Regions from separate parts of the Streptomyces sp. NPDC012794 genome, predicted to be linked through region 2. Evidence: riboswitches for the same ligand, from Rfam matches in the RefSeq annotation. Region 2 holds a riboswitch; each other region holds the start of a gene.

Region 1 (5,230 bases), on a different contig from region 2:
GCGGTTCCTCGACGTGGTCGGAGCGCAGGTGCTTCGCGGCGATGGAGCGGGCGATGGAACGGCCGTGGCGGGCGCTGTGGTAGGCGACGACGTCCGCCTCCGCGATGACCTCGACGGCCCGCAGCGTCATCAGGGAGGGGTCGCCGGGGCCGAGGCCGACTCCGTACAGCTTGCCCTTCGTCACGTCCGCGCCGCCGTTCACGGCGCTCTGACGGCCGCTCATTCTTCCTCGCTCGCGATCGCGTTGACCGCGGCGGCGGCGATGGCGCTGCCGCCGCGCCGGCCGCGCACGATGAGGTGGTCGAGGGCCGAGGGGTGGGCGGCGAGGGCGTCCTTGGACTCGGCGGCGCCGATGAAACCGACCGGTACGCCGATGACGGCGGCCGGGCGGGGGGCGCCTTCCTCGATCATCTCCAGCAGCCGGAAGAGTGCGGTCGGCGCGTTGCCGACGGCGATCACGGAGTTCTCCAGCAGGCCCCGCTCCCGCCAGACTTCGAGCGCGGCGGCGCTGCGCGTGGTGCCCATCTTCGCGGCGAGCGCGGGCACGGCCGGGTCGGAGAGGGTGCAGATGACCTCGTTGCCGGCGGGCAGCCGCTTGCGGGTGACGCCGCTGGCGACCATCTGTACGTCGCACAGGACCGGCGCGCCGGCGTGCAGCGCGGCGCGGGCGCGCAGGACGACGTCGGCGGTGTAGCCGAGGTCCTGGGGGAGGTCGGTCATGCCGCAGGCGTGAATCATGCGCACCGCGACCTGGGCGACGGAGGCGGGCAGCCCGGAGAGGTCCGCCTCGGCGCGGATCGTGGCAAAGGACTGGCGGTAGATCGCGGCGCCGTCCTTCTCGTACTCAAACACGGTGTACTCGCTCATTTCTTCACTGCGATGCGGGTGTTGTGGTGGTGCGTGCGGCCGTGAGGGCGGCCGCCAGGTGTGCGTACGGGGTGGGCCGCCCGTCGAGCGCGTAGCCGTCGGGGGTGGCGACCAGGTCCACCCAGGCGGTGCCGCGGGGGTGGCCGCACCGGCGGGCGCAGCCGGACCAGTGCACGGGCAGCGCGGGCGCCGTTTCCGTTTCCTTGACGACTTCCTTTACGACGGCACGCGCGTCGGCGCGTACGTCCGCCAGGGACTTGGCGCATCCGGGCTTGCCGGTACAGGCGGTGACGGACTGCCAGGGGCTGTCGGGGCGGACCACCAGGCCGGCCGCCTCGAGCCGTGCGCAGCCGCCGGCGGGGACGGGGGTCCCGGTGTCCGGCAGGACGACACTGCGCCACGGGGTGACGCGCAGCTCCCGGCCGCCGGCTTCGGCGACCTCGGCCAGGGTCCGCCACTGGGCGGAGCTCAGCCGGCCGAGCGGGGGCAGGACGCACAGCGCGCCCCCGGCCCCCCGCGGCCGGGGCGGTTCCGCGCAGGGCCACGCCACCTCGGGGACGCGGGCCGCGTCGATCCCGGCGGCGGCCAGTCGCGCGGCGAACTCCCCGCCGTCCAGGTCGTGTCCGTCAGGCAGCTCGGCGACCCGCCAGGCCCGGGTGCCGGCGGCGTCGGCGGCGTCGAGGAAGTACTCGGCGGCCAGCAGCGCCGCCCGGGGCGCGTCGGCCGGGGCCACGCGGACGGCGTCGGCGGCGGCTCCGAGCCGGACCAGCACCCGGCGCCCGCCGTCGCCACTGCCCCCGTCACGGTCGCCACCGTCCCCGCCCTCCCCGTCACCGCCGCCCCCCAGCACCGTGACATCGGGGTCGAGGGCGGCGACGTCCCCGCGCCCGTCGTCAACGGCGAAGAGGAACCGCCCGGACAGGGCCGTCGCCCGGGTGCTCGCGCAGAGCAGCCGGTCCAGTTCCCGGACCCGGTACGCGACGCGGGGGCCGCCCATCGGGGAGGCCACGATGTTGCGCACCCGCTCGTGGCTCGGCGCGGGCAGCAGCCCGGCACCGTCCAGCAGCCGGGCGAGCCGGGTGCCGCAGCCGTCGGAGAGGCCGCGCAGCTGGACGTTGCCGCGCGAGGTGAGCTCCAGGTGCCCGTCGCCGAACCGGTCGGCGGCGGCCCCGAGCACGAACGCCTGGGCGGTGGTGAGCAGTCCCCCGGGGATCCGGACGCGCGCCAGGTAGCCGTCGTCGGCGGCGTGCAGCCGCAGCGCGCCGGGGCAGGCGTCGCCGCGGTCGCGTATGACGGGTTCGTCCCGTGACGCGGCGGAGGGGGGCTGGGGCATGGCCGCGAGCATACCCACGATTGCGCGGCCCCGGCCTGTGTCCGTCGCCACCCCGGCCCGGGCCGCCTCCCGCCGCGCCGGGCCGGGAGGCGGCGCCGCCCGCGTGCGGGGCGCGGGGTCCGGGGCGGGGCCGCGGCGACGGGGCGGCCCCGATCCCACCCCCACTCCCGGCCAGGGGAAAGGCCGCCTAAGATGACCTTCCGACGGGCCGCTCGGCCCGTCATCGCCGAGGACGGCGACATGGGAGGAAGCCCGGTGCGATTCCGGCGCGGTCCCGCCACTGTGAACCCCGCGGAGCGATCGGCCGGGTGAGTCAGGAACTCCCGCTGTCCTCACTGCCCGGGGCGCGGAAACCCCGAGGAAGGCCTGCCGCCGCATGATCCTGCTGCTGTCGACGTCCGACACCGATCTGCTCAGCGCCCGCGCCGCGAACGTCGCCGGCGGCCCCGTGCCGTACCGGTTCGCGAACCCCTCCCGCCTTCCCCTCGACGATCTCCCCGGACTGCTCGACGGCGTCGGGCTGGTCGTCGTACGCCTCCTCGGCGGCCTGCGCGCCTGGCAGGAGGGCCTGGACGTGCTCCTCGCCCCCGGCCAGACCCGCCCGGTGGTCGTGCTGACCGGCGAACAGGCCCCCGACGCCCAGCTGATGGAGGCCTCCACGGTCCCGATCGGCATCGCCGCCGAGGCGCACCGCTACCTCGCGCACGGCGGCCCGGCCAACCTCGGCCAGCTGGCGCGCTTCCTCTCCGACACCGTGCTGCTCACCGGCCACGGCTTCGAGCCCGCCGCCGCCTCCCCCACCTGGGGTCCCCTGGACCGGCCCGCCGGCACGGCCACCGGGCCCCGGGTCGCGGTGCTGTACTACCGCGCCCACCAGATGAGCGGCAACACCGCCTTCGTGCACGCCCTCTGCGACGCCATCGAGGCCAAGGGCGGGCAGCCCGTTCCCCTCTACGTCTCCTCCCTGCGCTCCCCCGAGCCGGAGCTGCTCCAGGCGCTGGAGCCGGCGGACGCGATCATCACCACCGTGCTCGCCGCCGGCGGCACCCGCCCCGCCACCGCCTCCGCCGGCGGGGACGACGAGTCCTGGGACGCGGGGGCGCTGGCCGGGCTCGGCGTGCCGATCCTCCAGGCGCTGTGTCTGACCGGTTCGCGCGGCAACTGGGAGGAGAACGACGAGGGCCTGTCTCCGCTCGACGCCGCCACCCAGGTCGCCGTCCCCGAGTTCGACGGCCGTCTGATCACCGTCCCGTTCTCCTTCAAGGAGATCGACGAGGACGGCCTGCCCGCGTACGTCGCCGACCCGGAGCGGGCCGCCCGCGTCGCCGGCATCGCCGTGCGCCACGCCCGGTTGCGCCACATCGAGCCCGCCGACAAGCGGATCGCGCTCGTCCTGTCCGCGTACCCCACCAAGCACTCCCGCATCGGCAACGCGGTCGGCCTGGACACCCCGGCCAGCGCCGTCGAGCTCCTGCGCACCCTCATCGCCCACGGCTACGACTTCGGCCCCGAGGCCGAGATCCCCGGCCTGGTCTCCGGCGACGGCGACGAGCTGATCCGGGCCCTGATCGAGGCCGGCGGCCACGACCAGGACTGGCTGACCGAGGAGCAGCTGGCCCGCAACCCGGTCCGCATCCCGGCGGCCGACTACCGGCGCTGGTTCGCCGAACTCCCGGCCGAGCTGCGCGAGAGCGTCGAGGAGCACTGGGGCGAGGCCCCCGGCAACATGTTCGTGGACCGCTCCTCGAACCCGGACGGCGACATCGTCCTCGCCGCGCTCCGCCGCGGGAACCTGCTGATCCTCATCCAGCCGCCGCGCGGCTTCGGCGAGAACCCGATCGCGATCTACCACGACCCGGACCTGCCGCCCTCGCACCACTACCTGGCGGCGTACCGCTGGATCCAGGCGGCCGCCGAGGACGGCGGCTTCGGCGCCGACGCGATGATCCACCTGGGCAAGCACGGCAACCTGGAGTGGCTGCCGGGCAAGAACGCCGGCCTCTCCGCGTCCTGCGCGCCGGACGCGGCGCTCGGCGACCTCCCGCTCGTCTACCCGTTCCTGGTGAACGACCCGGGCGAGGGCACGCAGGCCAAGCGCCGCGTGCACGCCACCCTGGTCGACCACCTCGTGCCGCCGATGGCCCGCGCGGAATCGTACGGCGACATCGCGCGCCTGGAGCAGCACCTGGACGAGTACGCCCAGATCAGCGCCATGGACCCGTCCAAGCTCCCGGCGATCCGCGCCCAGATCTGGACGCTGATCCAGGCCGCGAAGCTCGACCACGACCTGGGCCTCGACGAGCGTCCGGACGACGACGGGTTCGACGACTTCCTGCTGCACGTCGACGGCTGGCTGTGCGAGGTCAAGGACGCCCAGATCCGCGACGGCCTGCACGTCCTCGGCGGCGCCCCGACGGGGCCGGCCCGGGTCAACCTGGTGCTGTCCATCCTCCGTGCCCGCCAGATCTGGGGCGGCGCCTCCGCCCTGCCGGGCCTGCGCGAGGCCCTCGGCCTCGACGAGTCGGCGGCCACCCGCACGGCGGCGGACGAGGTCGAGGAAACCGCCCGCACCCTGGTCCAGGCCATGGAAGACGCCGGCTGGTCCCCCGACGCGGTCGCCACCGTCGCGGCGGGCCGTCCGCGGGCCGTCGCGGACATCCTCGCCTTCGCCGCGCACGAGGTGGTCCCCCGCCTGGCCGGCACCACGGACGAGATCGCCCACGTCGTGCGGGCCCTGGACGGCGGCTTCGTCCCGGCGGGCCCGTCGGGTTCGCCGCTGCGCGGCCTGGTCAACGTCCTCCCGACCGGCCGCAACTTCTACTCGGTCGACCCCAAGGCCGTCCCGTCCCGGCTGGCGTGGGAGACGGGCCAGGCCCTCGCGGACTCCCTGCTGACCCGCTACCGCACCGACCACGACGAGGAGTGGCCGGCCTCGGTCGGCCTGTCGCTGTGGGGCACGAGCGCGATGCGCACGGCGGGCGACGACGTGGCCGAGGCCCTCGCCCTCCTCGGCGTCCGCCCCGTCTGGGA
Region 2 (5,230 bases):
TCCGGGGAGTTGATGTGCTTGTACAGCGTCAGCACCAGGTTGTTCGCGACGATCGAGTCGCCCGTCGCGAAGAACGCCACCAGACGGCCGATCATGTGCTGCTCGGACGGCGTCAGCTTCGCGAGGTCCGCGACGTCGGAGTGGAGGTCGACCTCCTCCACCGTCCAGGTGTTCTTGATCGCGTCGCGGTAGCGCTCGTAGAAGTCCGGGTAGCGCATCGGACGCAGGGTCAGCTCGAAGCCCGGGTCGAGAAGGTTCTTCTGGTCGTTGGAGCTCATTACTGGCAGGCCTCGCAGGACTCGGGGTTCTCAAGGGAGCAGGCCAGCGCCTCGGCGTCGAGGGCCTGCGGGAGGGGCGTGGCGGCGGCGGCCGGGACGGCGGCGGCGCCGGACGCGGCGCGGGCGATCTTCGTCGCCGGGCGGGAGCGCAGGTAGTACGTGGTCTTCAGGCCCTGCTTCCAGGCGTACGCGTACATCGAGCTGAGCTTGCCGATGGTGGGCGTCTCCAGGAACAGGTTGAGCGACTGGCTCTGGTCCAGGTACGGGGTACGGGCCGCCGCCATGTCGATCAGGCCGCGCTGCGGGATCTCCCACGCCGTGCGGTACAGCTCGCGGATCTCCGCCGGGATCCAGCCGAAGCCCTGGACGGAACCGGAGGAGTCGCGCAGCGCCTCGCGGGTCTGCGCGTCCCACACCCCGAGCTCCTTGAGGTCCTCCACCAGGTAGGCATTGACCTGGAGGAACTCACCGCTGAGGGTCTCGCGCTTGAAGAGGTTGGAGACCTGCGGCTCGATGCACTCGTACACGCCCGCGATCGAGGCGATGGTGGCCGTCGGGGCGATGGCGAGGAGCAGCGAGTTGCGCATGCCGGTCTTCGCGATCCGGGCGCGCAGGGCGTCCCAGCGCTCGGGCCAGGTGGGCTCGACGTCGTAGTGGTCGGGGTGCAGGACGCCCTGGGCGGTACGGGTCTCGGCCCAGGCCGGGAGCGGGCCGCTGCGCTCGGCGAGGTCGCAGGAGGCCTCGTACGCGGCCAGCATGATCCGCTCGGAGATCCGCGTGGAGAGGGCCTTCGCCTCGGCGGAGTCGAAGGGCAGGCGCAGCTTGAAGAAGACGTCCTGGAGGCCCATGGCGCCCAGGCCCACCGGACGCCACCTGGCGTTGGACCGGCCGGCCTGCTCGGTCGGGTAGAAGTTGATGTCGACGACGCGGTCGAGGAAGGTCACGGCCGTGCGGACGGTCTCGTCCAGGCGCTCCCAGTCCATCCGGCCGTCGGCGACGAACGCACCGAGGTTGACCGAGCCGAGGTTGCAGACGGCGGTCTCGCCGTCGTTGGTGACCTCGATGATCTCGGTGCAGAGGTTGGAGGAGTGGACGACGGTGCCGGGCAGCGCGGTCTGGTTCGCGGTCCGGTTCGAGGCGTCCTTGAAGGTCATCCAGCCCTGGCCGGTCTGCGCGAGCGTGCGCATCATGCGGCCGTACAGGTCGCGGGCCGGCATGGTCTTCTTCGCGAGGCCCGCCGCCTCCGCCTTGAGGTAGGCGGCGTCGAACTCGTCGCCGTACAGGTCCACCAGCTCGGGGACGTCGGCCGGGGAGAACAGCGACCAGTCGGCGTCGGCGTTCACGCGGCGCATGAACTCGTCCGGGATCCAGTGCGCGAGGTTGAGGTTGTGCGTGCGGCGCTGGTCCTCGCCGGTGTTGTCGCGCAGTTCCAGGAACTCCTCGATGTCCGCGTGCCAGGTCTCCAGGTAGACGGCCGCGGCGCCCTTGCGGCGCCCGCCCTGGTTCACGGCGGCGACGGAGGCGTCGAGGGTCTTCAGGAACGGCACGATGCCGTTGGAGTGGCCGTTGGTGCCGCGGATCAGCGAACCGCGGGCGCGGATGCGGGAGTACGAGAGGCCGATGCCGCCGGCGTGCTTGGAGAGGCGGGCCACCTGGTGGTAGCGGTCGTAGATCGAGTCCAGCTCGTCCAGCGGGGAGTCCAGCAGGTAGCAGGAGGACATCTGCGGGTGTCGGGTGCCGGAGTTGAAGAGCGTGGGGGAGGACGGCAGGTAGTCGAGGCGGCTCATCAGCCGGTAGAGCGAGGCCACTTCCTCGACGGCCTGGACGCTCTCGTCCTCGGCGAGACCGCAGGCCACGCGCAGCATGAAGTACTGCGGGGTCTCGATCACCTGGCGGGTGTGCGGGTGCCGCAGCAGGTAGCGGCTGTGCAGGGTGCGCAGGCCGAAGAAGCCGAAGCGGTCGTCCGCACCGTCGGCGAGCGCGTGCTCGACCAGCGCGTTCAGCCGGCCGGCGTGGGCGGCGACGAAATCGGCGGTCCGGTCGGCGATCAGGCCCTCGCGGTGGCCGACGGCGACGGACTCGGCGAAGGAGGTGGCGCCCTGGCCGGCGGCCTCGTCGGCCACGGCCAGCGTCAGCAGGCGGGCGGCGAGGCGGGAGTAGGCCGGGTCCTCGGAGATCAGGCCCGCCGCGGCCTCGGTGGCCAGCCCGCGCAGCTCGGCCTCGTCGGCCGCGGAGCTGCGTCCGCGCAGCGCGGCGGCGGCGACCCGGCCCGGGTCGGTGTCGGGGAGGTCGGCGGTCAGCTCGGTGAGAGTACGCAGCAGCGCGGCCCCCGGGCCTTCGGTGGTGTCGCCAGAAACGGACTCGGCGCGCGGTGCGGAAGGCGCGATGGTCACGGCGGGAGCTCTCCCTCGCTCGGCCCGGTCGTCGGCGGATCGGGGCAGGGGGAGGCGCGTGCGGGCGCGACGGAATCGCGTACTCACCGCATGGCGTCCACCGGCCCAACCGCGAAGCCCGGACGTGTCGGCACCCGGTTCGGTCGACCCGGGCGCACTGTCGGCAGGTCCTCGGACTTGTCATACCGTTGCGGGACAGTTCCGGATTCACACCGGATTCCCCTGCGGCGACAGCGAGGATGAGCATACATGTGGGGGGCCACCGATGCGCGACCCCCCACATGTTGTGTCGGTGCGGCTACAGCTCCAGACGGTAGGTCAGCAGCGTCAGGGCCGGGAACGGCGACCAGTCGAGCTCCGGAGTGCGGACGAAACCCATGCGCTCGTAGATCCGCCGGGCGCCCGGCATGGCCGGCTGCGTGGACAGCACCAGAGCCGTGAGCCCCAGGGCCCGGGCCCGCTCGGCGCAGGCCCGTACGAGGGCCTCCCCGACCCCCTGCCAGCGCGCCTCGGGAGCCACCGCGAGCATCCGGAACTCCGCCTCCTGCGGGCCGGCCACGTCCGCGAGCCGGCTCCCGGGTGCGGCGAACGTCACGCCGCCGAGCAGCCGGCCGTCCCGCACGGCGACCAGCACCTCGCCTTCGCCGGCCCGCCCGGCCACGTCGCGCAGCGCGTTCAGGTAGGTGTCGTCCTCGTTCAGGTCGAGCAGTCCGTCCCCGGTGTAGGCCGCGCCGGTGATCTCGCCCAGCCGCTCGTACTCGTCCGCCCTCGCGGTTCTGATGTCGAAGTCCATGCCCCCGAGTGTGCGCCACGCCTGCCGGCTGCCCGGCGCCGTCGTCGCGGGAGGTGCGCCGGACGCGCCGAAGGGCCCCGCCGTCCCGGTGCGGGACGGCGGGGCCCTTTCGCGGGCACGAGTGCCCTCAGCAGCAGCGGAAGCCCTCCCGGGGGTCCGCCTCGCGGGCGTCGGTACGGGCCCGCTCGAAGGCGCGCCGGGTCATGACCTCGGCGTCCGGGTCGTGCGTGCGGGCGTGCGCGACGTAGCGGTCGTACGCGGCCTCGCCGGAGAACTCCCGTACGAAGAACCGGGCCTTCGCCAGCGCCCCGCGCACCCGGCTCACGCGACCGGTTCCTTGGCCGGGCTGCCGCGCCCGTCGAGGCCGGCGGCCGCGAGCTCGGCCTTCTCCTCGGCCGTGGCGATGAGCCCGGCCGGGGCGATGATCTTCGACTCGGTCCACGGCACCTCGGAGAGGCGGACGGACTCGGGGTGGGCGATGGCCTTGAGGCAGGTCCGGGCCGCGTCCGCCAGCACGATGATGATCAGGACCGCGAACAGCGCCGACAGGACCCCGTCGACCGTCGCGTTGGTGACCACGGTGTGCATGTCGTCCATGTTCTTGGCGGGCGGGAGCACCTTCCCGGCGTCGATGCCGGTCTGGTACTTGTCGCGCTGCGCGAAGAAGCCGACCTTCACGTCGTCGGAGAAGACCTTCTGGTAGCTCGCCGTGAGCGTGACGGCCACGTCCCAGGCCAGCGGAACGGCCGTGACCCAGGCCCACTTGAGCCGCCCGGACTTGACCAGCAGCGTGGTGCAGACGGCCAGCGCGACCGCCGCGAGCAGCTGGTTCGCGATGCCGAACAGCGGGAAGAGCTGGTTGATGCCGCCCAGCGGGTCCTTCACGCCGACCCACAGGAAGTAGCCCCAGCCGCCGACCACGACGGCGCTCGCGAGCCACACGCCCGGCTTCCAGCTGACGTTCCGGAAGGACTTGTGGACGTTGCCGAGGGTGTCCTGGAGCATGAACCGGCCGACGCGGGTGCCCGCGTCGACGGTGGTCAGGATGAAAAGGGCCTCGAACATGATGGCGAAGTGGTACCAGAAGGCCTTCATCGCGGTGCCGCCGACCACCGCCGAGAAGATCTCCGACATGCCGAGCGCGAAGGTCGGCGCACCGCCCGTACGGGACAGCAGGCTGGCCTCCTCCACGTCCTTCGCGGCCTGCGCGAGGGCCTCCGGGCTGATGGCGAAGCCGAGGCCGGTCACCGCCTCCGAGGCGCTCTGGACGGTGGTGCCGACCACGCCGCCGGGGGAGTTGACCGCGAAGAACAGGCCGGGCTCGATGATGCACGCCGCGATCACCGCCATGACGGCGACGAAGGACTCGGTGAGCATGGCGCCGTAGCCGATGATCCGGACCTGGGTCTCCTTCTGGATCATCTTCGGGGTGGTGCCCGAGGCGACCAGCGAGTGGAATCCGGACAGGGCCCCGCAGGCGATGGTGATGAAGACGAAGGGGAACATCGCCCCGGCGAAGACCGGGCCGTCGCCGCGCGAGGCGAACTCGGTGACCGAGGGCATCTTCAGCGTCGGCATCGCGAGGACCACGCCGATCGCCATCAGCGCGATGGTGCCGACCTTCATGAAGGTGGACAGGTAGTCGCGGGGCGCGAGCAGCAGCCACACCGGCAGCACCGAGGCGACGAAGCCGTACACGACCATCCAGATGACCAGCGTCTCCTTCTCCAGGGTGAAGGTGTCAGCCCAGGAGGACTCGGCGACCC
Region 3 (5,230 bases), on a different contig from region 2:
AAGCCAGTTTCTCCACCTCGGACAGCGCTTCCTCCAGCCAGCTCAGCCAGAACCCCTCCAGGGCGATGCCGCCGTGCAGCACGAGCCGGCGCAACCGGTCCGCGGCCGCGTCCCGCCCCGGCGGGAAGTCCTTCGCCTCGATGGCCTCGTACGTGGCCAACTGCGCCCGGTGCAGCTCCAGATGGCGCCGCAGCTCCGGCCCCAGCCGCTGCGGGCCGACCACCGCCGCCGCACGGATCCGCAGCAGCAGTGCGTCCCGCACCGGCTTCGGGTCCTGACTCTCGTCCACCCACCGCGCCAGCTCCGCGCGGCCGTCGGGCAGGACCTCGTACTCCTTCTTCTGCCCGCGCACGGGCACCTCGCTCGGCAGCGCCCGGATCAGCCCGGCCTCCTCCAGCCGCCCCAGCTCCCGGTAGATCTGCTGGTGCGTGGAGGACCAGAAGTAGCCGATCGACTTGTCGAACCGCCGGGTCAGCTCCAGCCCCGAGGAGGGCTTCTCGAGCAGGGCGGTCAGGATGGCGTGCGGCAGCGACATGCCGCCATCCTAGGTTTGCGGCCGGGCCGGCGGCGCCGCCGGCCGCCACTCGGCCAGCGCCTCCGGCACCCGCGGACCGGGCACGCCCGCCGCCAGCAGGCCGTGCGCGCGCAGCAGGGCCGTCACCGCCGGCGCCCAGGCCTGGCGCAGGCCCGCCGACGCCAGCAGTTCCGGGTCCGACAGCAGCTCCCCGGCGGGGCCCGTACGGATCCCGGCCGGGGTCAGCACGGCCGCGTCGTCGGCCCAGCGGACCGCGAGGTCCACGTCGTGGGTGGCCATGACCACCGTGGTGCCGGTCGCGCGCAGCCCCGCGAGGACGTCCAGGAGGCGTTCCTGCCCGTCCGGGTCGAGCCCGGCAGTCGGCTCGTCCAGGATCAGCACCCGCGGGGCCATCGCCACCGCGCCCGCGATCGCCGCGCGCTTGCGCTGCCCGTACGACAGCAGGTGCGTCGGGCGGTCCCGCAGCGCGGTGATGTCCAGCGCGGCCAGGGCGGCGTCCACCCGCTCGCGGACCTCCGCGGCCGGCAGTCCCAGGTTCATCGGGCCGAAGGACACGTCCTGCCCGACGGAGGCGGCGAAGAGCTGGTCGTCCGGGTCCTGCACCACCAGCTGCACCGAGGTGCGCAGCCGGACCAGGCCCTTGCGGTCGTACGCCACCTCCGCGCCGCCGAGGCGCAGCGCCCCCGTGCCGGGCCGCAGCCCGCCGCTCAGCAGCCGCATCAGCGTGGTCTTGCCGCTGCCGTTGCGGCCCAGCAGCACCAGCGCCCGGCCCTCGGCGATGGCGAAGTCCACCCCGGACAGCACGGCCGGGCCGTCCTCGTACGCGTAACCCGCGCCGACCAGCTCCACCAACGGGGTCACAGCCACAGCTCCTTCAGTACGAGGGTCCCCGCGACCAGGGCGGCCAGCAGGGCGGCGGACCCCGCCAGGAACCGCCGGGACAGCGCCGCGTCGGGTACGAGCACCCGCAGCGCGCCGTCGTAGCCGCGCCCCGCCAGCCCCTGCTGGAGCCGGGCGGCACGGTCGAAGGCCCGGACGAACGAGGTCGCCGCGAGCCCGGCCAGCGAACGCCACACCGCGGCCCGGCTCGTCTGCCCGAGCCGGGCCGCCTGGGCGCGGCGCACCTGGGCCATCGAGTCCAGCAGCAGGAAGCCGATCCGGTACATGACCAGGGCCACGTCCACCACGGGTGCGGGCACCCCGGCCCGCACCAGCCGGGGCAGCACGTCCGAGACCGGTGTGGTGAAGGCGAACAGCAGCACCCCGAGCGAGGCCGCGGAGGTGCGCAGCAGCAGCTCGGCCGCGTGCCGGGGCCCGTCCGGGGCCAGGGCGAGGAAGCCGTCGGGGCTGCCCACCGAGACCATCAGCGGCAGGGCCCCGGTCACGCAGAACCCGAGCGGGACCCGGAAGGCCCGCCACAGCTGCCGCCCGGGCACCCCGGCGGGCCCGAGCAGCACGGCCAGGGTCGCGGCGGCGACCAGCGGCCCGCCGGGCCAGGGCGGCAGGCACACGGCGGTGACCGTGAGCCCGAACCCCAGCAGGGCCTTCTCCAGGGGGTGGCGGCCCCGCCAGCGGCTGGAGTGGGCCGCCACGTCGATCGGCAGCACCGCCTACGGCTCCGGGGTGGTGCGGGTCTTCTCGGCCGCCCCGGCCTCGGCGAGGGCCTGTGCGGCGCCCTGGCGCCGGCCCTTGCGGACGCCGAAGTAGTAGGCGAGGACGCCCGCGCCGAGCGCCGCCTGGAGCGCGAACAGCGCCGACTCGATCTCGCCCGAGGGGGGTTCGTACAACGGGGAGAACCAGGGCTCGTAATCCGGCTTCAGCTCCGTGATGGCCGCCTCCGCCTGGGCGTCGGCGCCGGCGAACGGCTCCTCCTTGCCCTCGCCGAGCCCCAGCGCGAGCGGGATCACGGCCAGTGCCGCCACCAGGAGCAGCAGCAGGGTGTTGATCTTCGTGTTCCTGGTCATCAGAGTGCCGCCCCCTGCTCGGTCCGCTTGCCGCCGGTCAGCTTCGTGACGCCGAGCCGGACCAGGTCCGCCGCGCTGGACTGCATCAGCAGCCGCATCACGAGCACGGTCAGCAGGCCCTCGCTCACGGCGAGGGGGATCTGGGTGAGGGCGAAGATGCCCGCGAACTTCTCCAGGGAGCCCAGGAAGCCGCTCGCCGGGTCGGGGAAGGCCAGCGCCAGCTGGACGGAGGTCACGCAGTAGGTGATCAGGTCGGCGAAGAAGGCGCCGAAGAAGACGCCCACCATCAGCGGCAGGCCGGACCTGCGCAGCAGCCGGTAGACGCCGTAGCCCGCCCAGGGCCCCGCGACGGCCATCGAGAACACGTTGGCGCCCAGCGTGGTGAGCCCGCCGTGGGCCAGCAGCAGCGCCTGGAAGAGCAGGGTGATCGTGCCGAGCACCGCCATGACCGGCGGACGGAAGAGGATGGCTCCGAGCCCCGTTCCGGTCGGGTGCGAGCAACTTCCCGTCACAGAAGGGATCTTCAGGGCGGACAGGACGAACGTGAACGCACCGGACGCCCCGAGCAGCAGCGTGCTCTCCGGGTTCGCCTTCACCTCGCGGGTCAGGGCCCGGACCCCGTGGACGACGAAGGGGGCGGACGCGGCGCCCCAGGCGGCCGCGTGCAAAGGGGGCAGGAACCCCTCGGCGATATGCATGAGTTGGGAGACCTCTCCAGCACCTCGTGGATGGACGACGCGCCTCGGCCGGTCTCCTGGCTCACGGGTCATGATGCCCGGGCTCCGCCTTCCCGGGCCCGTGCGGTCTCCCGCGTGGGCCCAGTGGCCTGCCCGCTGGGGGCGCCTCCCGGACGGCGTCAGGGAGGATTGGAGCCGGACTTCCCGATTACAGTGGCGAGGGCCGCACCGGTTTTCCACCGGTTTCCCGAACACCAAGGCCCGATGACCCTAGTCGTCCGCACGGACCGTCACAACCCGGACCCCCGGACACCGGCGGCCGCCCCCCTGATACGACGGCGGGCCCGGGACGTCACGCGTCCCGGGCCCCCCGTCCGTACCCGCTCGGGTCAGCAGGTGTTCGGGTGCGCGATGTCCAGCACGAACCGCTCGGGCGAGTGCAGGACGGAGGTGCTGTAGGACGGCTGGGTGTCGAAGGCGGCGCCGAAGGTCACGTACCCCTCGAAGTCGCCGGTCAGAGCGATGCCCTTGAGCTTGCTGAGGTAGATCTTCTGGAGCTTGGGCCCCTGGTAGACGTTCTGCCCCGCGTCGTCGTGGGCGGCGGCGGGGTGCAGCCGGATCTCCAGGAAGTACTTCCCGGCCAGCGGCACGGGCTTGCCGGACCCGTCGTAGACCAGCTGGGACACGGGGGTGACGGTGACCGGGGGGACGTACCCCTGGAGGTCGATCACGATCCGGTCGAACGTGCAGTGCCCGCCCCAGCGCGCGTTGACGACGAGCGGGGTCTGGGTGCGGGTGGACGTGGTGGCGGCGGAGGCCGGCGACGTGGAGAGCGCGAGCCCGGCGGTGAGCAGGGCGCCCGTGGCCAGGGCCACGATCCGGCGGCGGTGCGGGTGACGCATGATGTCTCCCCGGTTCCGTGAGACGGGGACTGCCTGTCATCTCCTAGGACACCGCCGGGGCGCCCGCGGTTCCGCGCGCCGCGCCTCAGTACGCCAGCAGCGCGCTCAGCTGCGCGTCCAGGTCGTAGTGGCGCCGTTCCTGCCCGCGCGGCACCAGCTCCGTCATCCGCCGGCACAGCGCGCGCACGTCCCTGGCGCGGGCGGAGACCACGCAGCCGAGCTCGCCGTTGCTGAAGCCGAGCAGGACGCGCGGCTCCGAGCCGCTCCAGCGGGGCCACACCTGTACGTCGCCCTCGCCGGTGGGCGCGTGCTGCCCGTCGAGCAGCAGCTCGCGCGCGAACACCCAGCGGGCGAGGTGGGCCCCAGCGCCCCGGAGGTCGACGGCCACCTCGTACGGGCGGTCCGTGCGGTAGACGAAGCGGCCGGTCAGGGGCACGCTCAGGGGGGCGGCTTCCAGCCGCAGCGGCAGGAGTCGGTGGTCGGTGATGATGGCCATCGGCGGCTGCCTCTCGTCGTGCGGGGGTGGTCCGGCGCCCCTCCCCGCACGCTATCGCCGCCCGTGGGCGCGCTCCGGGGCCGAAGGTCCCGAGGGGCCGGGCCGCACGGCCTCTTTTCGGCCACGACCCGGTCCGCACACCGGTCCGGACCCCGCCCGGAGATCCTTATCGGTTCAGCACTCGATCACGTTGACCGCGAGCCCGCCGCGCGCCGTCTCCTTGTACTTGACCTTCATGTCGGCGCCCGTCTCCTTCATGGTCTTGATGACCTTGTCGAGGGAGACCTTGTGGCTGCCGTCCCCGCGCATCGCCATCTTCGCCGCGGTGACGGCCTTGACGGCGGCCATGCCGTTGCGCTCGATGCAGGGGATCTGGACGAGGCCGCCGACCGGGTCGCAGGTCAGGCCGAGGTTGTGCTCCATGCCGATCTCGGCGGCGTTCTCGACCTGCTCGGGGGTGCCGCCCAGGACCTCGGCGAGGGCGCCCGCCGCCATCGAGCAGGCGGAGCCGACCTCGCCCTGGCAGCCGACCTCGGCGCCGGAGATCGAGGCGTTCTCCTTGAAGAGCATGCCGATCGCGCCCGCGGCGAGCAGGAAGCGGACCACGCCGTCCTCGTCCGCGCCGGGCACGAAGTTCACGTAGTAGTGCAGGACCG

What was found. Region 2 has a riboswitch for cobalamin ahead of ACFY7H_RS06130 (ribonucleoside-diphosphate reductase subunit alpha). Riboswitches for the same ligand answer to the same signal wherever they lie in the genome.
Region 1: linked by a shared signal. The riboswitch ahead of cobN (cobaltochelatase subunit CobN) and the one ahead of ACFY7H_RS06130 (ribonucleoside-diphosphate reductase subunit alpha) in region 2 are both predicted to bind cobalamin.
Region 3: linked by a shared signal. The riboswitch ahead of ACFY7H_RS20550 (energy-coupling factor ABC transporter permease) and the one ahead of ACFY7H_RS06130 (ribonucleoside-diphosphate reductase subunit alpha) in region 2 are both predicted to bind cobalamin.

What each region holds. Positions count from the first base shown of each region.
Region 1 is NZ_JBIBCI010000029.1:25,214-30,443, reverse strand. Features, by position in the region: gene ACFY7H_RS31800 (precorrin-2 C(20)-methyltransferase) at 1-223, opposite strand, end outside; gene ACFY7H_RS31795 (precorrin-8X methylmutase) at 220-867, opposite strand; gene ACFY7H_RS31790 (cobalamin biosynthesis protein CobG) at 872-2,212, opposite strand; cobalamin riboswitch at 2,387-2,544, shown strand; gene cobN (cobaltochelatase subunit CobN) at 2,577-5,230, shown strand, end outside.
Region 2 is NZ_JBIBCI010000003.1:16,721-21,950, reverse strand. Features, by position in the region: gene ACFY7H_RS06135 (ribonucleotide-diphosphate reductase subunit beta) at 1-278, opposite strand, end outside; gene ACFY7H_RS06130 (ribonucleoside-diphosphate reductase subunit alpha) at 278-2,671, opposite strand; cobalamin riboswitch at 2,816-2,953, opposite strand; gene ACFY7H_RS06125 (GNAT family N-acetyltransferase) at 2,970-3,464, opposite strand; gene ACFY7H_RS06120 (YbdD/YjiX family protein) at 3,592-3,789, opposite strand; gene ACFY7H_RS06115 (carbon starvation CstA family protein) at 3,786-5,230, opposite strand, start outside.
Region 3 is NZ_JBIBCI010000010.1:202,271-207,500, forward strand. Features, by position in the region: gene ACFY7H_RS20530 (PadR family transcriptional regulator) at 1-535, opposite strand, end outside; gene ACFY7H_RS20535 (ATP-binding cassette domain-containing protein) at 545-1,402, opposite strand; gene cbiQ (cobalt ECF transporter T component CbiQ) at 1,393-2,142, opposite strand; gene ACFY7H_RS20545 (energy-coupling factor ABC transporter substrate-binding protein) at 2,146-2,499, opposite strand; gene ACFY7H_RS20550 (energy-coupling factor ABC transporter permease) at 2,499-3,197, opposite strand; cobalamin riboswitch at 3,226-3,450, opposite strand; gene ACFY7H_RS20555 (hypothetical protein) at 3,566-4,078, opposite strand; gene ACFY7H_RS20560 (SsgA family sporulation/cell division regulator) at 4,164-4,574, opposite strand; gene ACFY7H_RS20565 (L-serine ammonia-lyase) at 4,749-5,230, opposite strand, start outside.